2 linked regions of the Megalodesulfovibrio gigas DSM 1382 = ATCC 19364 genome follow. The protein of the gene in region 1 interacts with the protein of each later gene in a pairwise test. Links are inferred from orthologs where the notes say so. Each region holds a gene or a part of one and is shown in the gene's direction. Other genes may lie near its edges.

What was found.
Region 2: the proteins of rlmN (region 1) and ftsZ interact in binary tests that used the Escherichia coli proteins (3 or more experiments, as listed by UniProt). The link is inferred for Megalodesulfovibrio gigas DSM 1382 = ATCC 19364 from one-to-one orthologs.

What each region holds. Positions count from the first base shown.
Region 1 is NC_022444.1:1,629,114-1,632,320, forward strand. Bases 91-2,981 are described here. They hold rlmN (23S rRNA (adenine(2503)-C(2))-methyltransferase RlmN), read left to right. Parts: upstream 91-958; coding sequence 959-2,005; downstream 2,006-2,981. Other genes in these bases: DGI_RS07120 (tRNA nucleotidyltransferase/poly(A) polymerase family protein), read left to right, coding at 91-883; hisI (phosphoribosyl-AMP cyclohydrolase), read left to right, coding at 2,141-2,530; hisG (ATP phosphoribosyltransferase), read left to right, coding at 2,530-2,981. Also shown: more of DGI_RS07120, read left to right, coding at 1-90; more of hisG, read left to right, coding at 2,982-3,207.
Region 2 is NC_022444.1:370,083-373,368, reverse strand. The notes cover bases 213-3,182. They hold ftsZ (cell division protein FtsZ), read left to right. Parts: upstream 213-983; coding sequence 984-2,381; downstream 2,382-3,182. Other genes in these bases: ftsA (cell division protein FtsA), read left to right, coding at 213-932. Also shown: more of ftsA, read left to right, coding at 1-212. UniProt on the Escherichia coli protein: Essential cell division protein that forms a contractile ring structure (Z ring) at the future cell division site. The regulation of the ring assembly controls the timing and the location of cell division.

The sequences.
Region 1 (3,207 bases):
CCTGCGCCGCAACTACCTGCTTGCCGTGCGGGCCATCCGTTTTGCCGCCAACTTCAATCTGCCCATCGAGCCCAACACCTGGCTGGCCATTGTCCGCAGCGCCCGCCGTGTGCTGGATTACGTCTCCATCACGGACATCATGGATGAATGGCGCAAGGTGGAGGCCGAGAATCTCTCCCTGTTTGCCTCCCTGATGTACGACGCCCAGATTCTCCACGGCCTGATGCCCGAAGTGGCGGCGCTGACCCGCGTGAAGCAGACCAGCGAGGACGGCGGCGAGGAAGTGACCGTGCTGCAGCACACCTTCGACGCCATGCGCTGCTACCCCGAAGAGCTGCCCTACGACTGGTTCGGCTGCATGGCCCTGCTGTTCCACGGCGTGGGCAAGCTGTACACCGCCCAGGTGGCCGGCGGGGAGTGGCACTTCTCCCAGTATGCGGACGTGGGCGCGAAGATTACCCGCAAAATTCTCACCCGCCTGCGTTTTTCCCCCGAGGATACGGATCTCATCTGCCACCTGGTCCGGCACCATCACCGGTTTTCGTACATGTTGTCGGACAAGGGTATCCGCCGCTTCAAGGCCCTGGACGAGTACCCCCGGCTCATCGAGATGGCCCGCGCCCGTCTCAAGGCCATGCGCGGCAGCTACAAGAGCTTTAACCACAACCTGAAGCTCCTGGAACGCGCCGATGTGCCCGAAGAGATGCTGGAACCGCTGCTCAACGGCAACGAAATCATGGATTTCACCGGCCTGAAGCCCGGGCCGCAGGTGGGCGTGCTGCGCGATCAGCTGCTGCAGGCCCAGATCCGCGGGGACGTGCAATCCGTGCCCGAGGCTGTGGAGTTCGTGAAACAATACGTGGCCAGGGAAAAGCTGGGGTAGGGCGGGCACCAACATGTTTTCGGGGGAACGCAGTTCCCCCGAGCCCCCTCTTGGGTATGGTCGATTATGGTCAAGATGTCTTTGTTGTCCCTCCCCCTGCCGGCCCTGGAGCAGTATTGCGCCAGCCTGGGCGAGCCGGGGTTTCGCGCCAAGCAGTTGTTTCAATGGATCTGGGAGAAAGGCGTGGTGGATGTGTCCGCCATGACCAATCTGTCCAAGGCCTTTCGGGAAAAACTGCTGGCCGGATGCTCCTGCGCCCTGCCCGAGGTCGTCACCACCCAGGCCAGCAAGGACGGCACCCTCAAGCTGCTCCTGGCCCTGGAAGATGGCGAGCGCGTGGAAACCGTGCTCATCCCGGAAAAGGATCACACCACCCAGTGCCTTTCCACCCAGGTGGGCTGCGCCATGGGCTGCACCTTCTGCGCCACGGGCACCCTGGGCTTCACCAGAAACATGACCGCCGGCGAGATGGCCGGGCAGGTGCTGGCCGCCCGGCAGGTGCTGGCCGAACGCGGCATTGCCTTGCCCCTGCGCAATCTGGTCTTCATGGGCATGGGAGAACCCCTGCTCAATTATGACAACCTGCTGGATACGCTGCATATCCTCACGCATCCCCTGGGGCCGGACTTTTCCACCCGGCGCGTCACGGTGTCCACGGTGGGGATCAAACGCGGGCTGGTGGAGCTGGGGGAAACGGGGTTGTGCAGCCTGGCCGTCTCGCTGCATGCGCCCACCCAGGCGTTGCGGGAGCAGCTCATGCCGCGGGCAGCCAAGGCCCTGCCCCTGGAGGAGTTGCTGGCCCTGCTGGAGGCGTATCCCCTCAAGGCCCGGCAGCGCATTACCCTGGAATACGTGCTCCTGGGCGGGGTGAACGACCAGCCCCAGCACGCCCGGGAACTGGTGCGGCTGTTCGCGCACTTCAAGGGCTCGTCTCCCAAGATCAACCTGATCTGCTACAATCCGCCCCAGGGGGTGGACTCGCCGTATGCTGCGCCGCAGGAAGCGGATGTGGCGGAGTTCATGGCCATTTTGCAGAAAAAGGGCATGACTGTGCTGCGCCGGGCCTCCAAGGGGGCGGATATCGCCGCTGCCTGCGGGCAGCTCAAGGCACAGGAAGGCTGATTCGGCGCGCAGCCGACACATTCTCCCCGCAAATGCCACTCGAAGCGGCTTGCGACCCGGGAAAAATCGGGATAAGTGAAAGAATTGCGCCTGCCGCATCGGCGGGCGGTTTTTTTCTGCAAGGAACGGATTGCAATGGCAGACACGACATCCATCACTCCCGATTTCGCCAAGCAGGGCGGTCTGGTGCCGGCAATCGCCCAGGATCACAAGACCGGCGAAGTGCTCATGCTGGCGTACATGAACGAGGAAGCCTGGGCCAAAACCCTGGAGACGGGCGAGGCGCATTACTGGTCCCGCAGCCGGAAAAAGCTCTGGCACAAGGGCGGCACCTCCGGCCATGTGCAGAAGATCGTCTCCATCCGCATCGACTGTGACAACGACACCCTGCTGCTGCTGGTGGACCAGATTGGCGGCGCTGCCTGCCACGAAGGCTACTGCAGCTGTTTTTATCGTGAACTCAAGGACGGAGCCTGCAGCACCTGCTCCGCCTATGTCTTCGACCCCAAGGAGGTCTACAAATAATGGCCGGCGAGAACCGTCTCAAACTCGGCATTCCCAAGGGCTCCCTGCAGGACGCCACCATCGCGCTGTTCGCCAAGTCCGGCTGGAAGATCCGCCCTGCGCATCGCAACTACTTCCCCGAGGTGGATGACGCCGAGATCGTCTGCTCCATGTGCCGCGCCCAGGAAATGAGCCGGTACGTGGAATCCGGCCTCATGGATTGCGGCCTCACGGGCAAGGACTGGATTCTGGAGAACGAGTCCGACGTCATCGAGGTGGCGGATCTGGTGTACTCCAAGACCTCCAATCGTCCGGCCCGCTGGGTGCTGGCCGTGGCCGGAGATTCCCCCTTCAGGCGGCCCGAGGACCTGCAGGGCAAGAAGATCGCCACCGAGCTGGTGGGCTTCACCAAGCGGTATTTCTCCCAGGCCGGCATTGATGTGGATGTGGAATTCAGCTGGGGCGCCACCGAAGCCAAGGTGGTGGAAGGCCTGGCCGATGCCATCGTGGAAGTGACCGAGACCGGCACCACCATCAAGGCCCACGGCCTGCGCATCATCTCCGAAATCCTCATCACCAACACCAAGTTCATCGCCAACAAGACCGCCTGGGCCGACCCCTGGAAGCGGGCCAAGATCGAGCAGCTGGTCATGCTGCTGGAAGGCGCGCTGCGGGCGGAAAAGCTCGTGGGCCTGAAG
Region 2 (3,286 bases), 1.3 Mb from region 1 along the record:
AGGTGGGCGAGAAGGATGTGGAGCGGGCCATCGACGCCGCCAAGGCCGTGGCGATTCCCCTGGACCGCGAAGTCATCCACATCCTGCCGCAGGAATATATTGTGGACGACCAGCGCGGCATCGCCGATCCGCAAGGCATGAGCGGCGTGCGGCTGGAGGTGCGGGTGCACATCGTCACCGGCGCCGTGACCAGCGCGCAAAATATTGTTCGCAGTTGCCATCGATCAGGGCTTGACGTGGCGGACATTGTGTTGGAATCACTTGCGTCTTCCAAGTCTGTTTTGACGGCGGAAGAACGCGAGATCGGCGTGGCCCTGGTGGACCTCGGCGGCGGCACGACGGACATTGCCGTCTTTGCCAACGAATCCATCAAACATACCGGCGTGTTGGCCCTTGGTGGCACCAACATGACCAACGACATCGCCTTTGGCTTGCGCACGCCCATGGCTGCGGCGGAGAAGATCAAACTTCGCTATGGTTGCGCCCTGGCAGACCTGGTGAAGAAGGATGAAACCATTGACGTCATGAGCGTTGGCGGGCGAGAGTCCCGACGGCTCTCCCGTCGGGTGCTGGCCGAGATTTGCGAGCCGCGGATGGAAGAGATCCTCTCCCTGGTGGATCAGGAACTCATCCGCTCCGGCTACAAGAACATGATCGGCGCGGGCGTGGTGCTCACTGGCGGCACGGCACTCATCGAGGGCTGTCAGGAGCTGGGCGAACAGATTTTTAACCTGCCCACCCGGCTGGGATACCCCCAGCACGTGGGCGGGCTCAGAGACGTTGTGAACAGCCCCATGTACGCCACGGCGGTGGGGCTCTTGATGTACGGCGCGGAGAAAGAGGGGTTGGAACACAAGTTCCGCATCCGCGACGCAAACGTCTTCAACCGCATTCTGGGGCGGATGAAGAAGTGGTTTTCGGATATCTCATAAGGTGAATTCTGGGGAAACAACGTGCAGCTTGGGGATGTTTTGGAGGGTCTTATGGAGTTTCAAGAGCTTGAAGGCGAACAGATGGCCAAAATTAAGGTCATCGGCGTGGGAGGCGGCGGCGGAAACGCCGTGAACAACATGATCGCGTCGGCCTTGAAAGGTGTTCGCTTTGTGACGGCCAACACGGACATTCAGGCCCTGGCGCGTTCCAAGGCTGAGTTCAAGATCCAACTGGGGGAAAAGCTCACCAAGGGCCTGGGGGCCGGCGCCAATCCCGAAGTGGGGCGCGATGCCACCCTGGAGTCCATGGACCAGGTCAAGAAAATCATCGGCGATGCGGACATGGTCTTCGTCACCGCCGGCATGGGCGGCGGCACCGGCACGGGCTCCGCGCCCGTCATCGCGCAGTGCGCCAGGGACCTGGGGGCCCTGACCGTGGGCGTGGTGACCAAGCCCTTCTATTTTGAAGGCAAGAAGCGCAAGGAATCCGCCGAGCGCGGCATTGCCGAACTGCGCCAGCACGTGGACAGCCTCATCACCATTCCCAACGACCGGCTGCTGGCCCTGGCCGCCAAAAAGGCCACCTTCATCGAAATGCTCAAGAAGGCGGACGAAGTGCTGTACTACGCCGTCAAGGGCATCTCGGACCTCATCATGCTGCCCGGCCTCATCAACCTGGACTTCGCCGACGTGAAGGCCGTGATGGGCGAAATGGGTCTGGCCATGATGGGCACGGGCATTGCCCGGGGCGAAAACCGCGCCCGCGAGGCGGCCATGAAGGCCATCACCAGCCCGCTGCTGGAGGACGTGTCCATCGAAGGCGCCAAGGGCGTGCTCATGAACATCACCTGCGGCCCGGATTTGACCATCGACGAAGTGAGCGAGGCGGCGTCCACCATCTCCGAAGCCGCCCACGAAGACGCCCGTATCTTCTTCGGCACGGTCTTCGATCAGGACTCCACGGAAGAAATGCGCATCACCGTCATCGCCACGGGCATCGAAACTGCGGCGGAAATGGCGCATGTGGCCATGCCGGGCATGGCGCAGGGGCTCACCCGCGCCCAGTTGCAGCAGGCTCGCGAGGGCGGGCAGGGCGGCAATGTCACACCCTTGCGCGGCGCCAAACCGCCGGCGCGTCCGGCCCCGCAGCCCCCGGTCCGTGGCGGGTACGGCGGGCAGGGCGGTCCGGGTGGCCCGGGTGGTCCGGGCGGTGGCAACGGCTCGGCCATGGCGCACGAAGGGCTTTCGCCCATGACGCCGGGTCTCAAGGCCCGCAAGCAGGCCGGCCTGGAGGACGAATGGTCCATTCCCGCCTACCTGCGCTATCGCAAGGGGCAGGAAGACGCCCATCTTGGACCCATGGGCTCTCACGCCCCGGGGGAGGATGATTTCGTGTTCGATGAAGACGAATTCGAGATTCCCTCGTTCATCAGGAAGCAAGCGGACTAGGCTCCCCACCTGGTACCGCGTGCCTTGGGACCCCTGGTCCCAGTCGCACTCCATACCCCCATCCCCCCGATTCGGCTTGAAGGAGCGGCCCCCCAGACCGTTCCTTCAAGCCCGGGCCGGAGCCCTGCCGGCAGCGTTCAGGCGGCCGCGGCCCGCAAGCGATGTCCACGTTCAGCGGTGAAGTTTCCTTGAAAAGAGCTCTCGGGGGAAACCCTTTCTGAAGAAAGGTTCTTCCGCCCTTCAAGGACTGGCCTCCTTTCCAAAAGACTTTTTATGGTGAGTCAAGGTCACTAGTAAAGTTTTGGAAGGGGAGAGCGCGAGAGGGGAGAACCTTTTTCCAAAAGGTTTCCCCCCTCGCAAAGATCTTCCTCAAGAATAAAATGCGCTAGTGCTTCTCGCCCATGTCGGTCATGGTCGCCTGGAGTTTGCGGGCCAAGTCGGCCAGGCTCTCCACATTGGCGTGCGAGTCGGCCATGGCGTCCACCACCTGGGTGGCGATGTCGGCAATCTCGCTGCTGGACCGGGTGATCTCGTCGCTGGCGGCGGATTGCTCCTCGCTGGCGGCAGCGATGCTCTGCACCTGGGCGGCGGTTTCTTTCACCAGATCGCGGATGGCGGTCAGGGAATCCCCGGCAGCGTGCACCTGGCTGGCCACGGCGCCGATGGTGCTGGCGTTTTCCTGGGTGGCGGCAATGCTGGTCCGGGTGCTGTTCTGGATCTGAGTAATGTAGCTGCCCACTTCCTTGGTGGCGTGCATGGTCTTTTCCGCCAGCTTGCGCACTTCGTCGNATGGCGGCGTTCAGGGCCAGCAGGTTGGTCTGGTCGGCAATGTCGTTGATCACAGTCATGATCTGCCCGATGCCCTCTGCCTGTTGCCCCAGCACGGACATTTCCTGCGCCAGCGT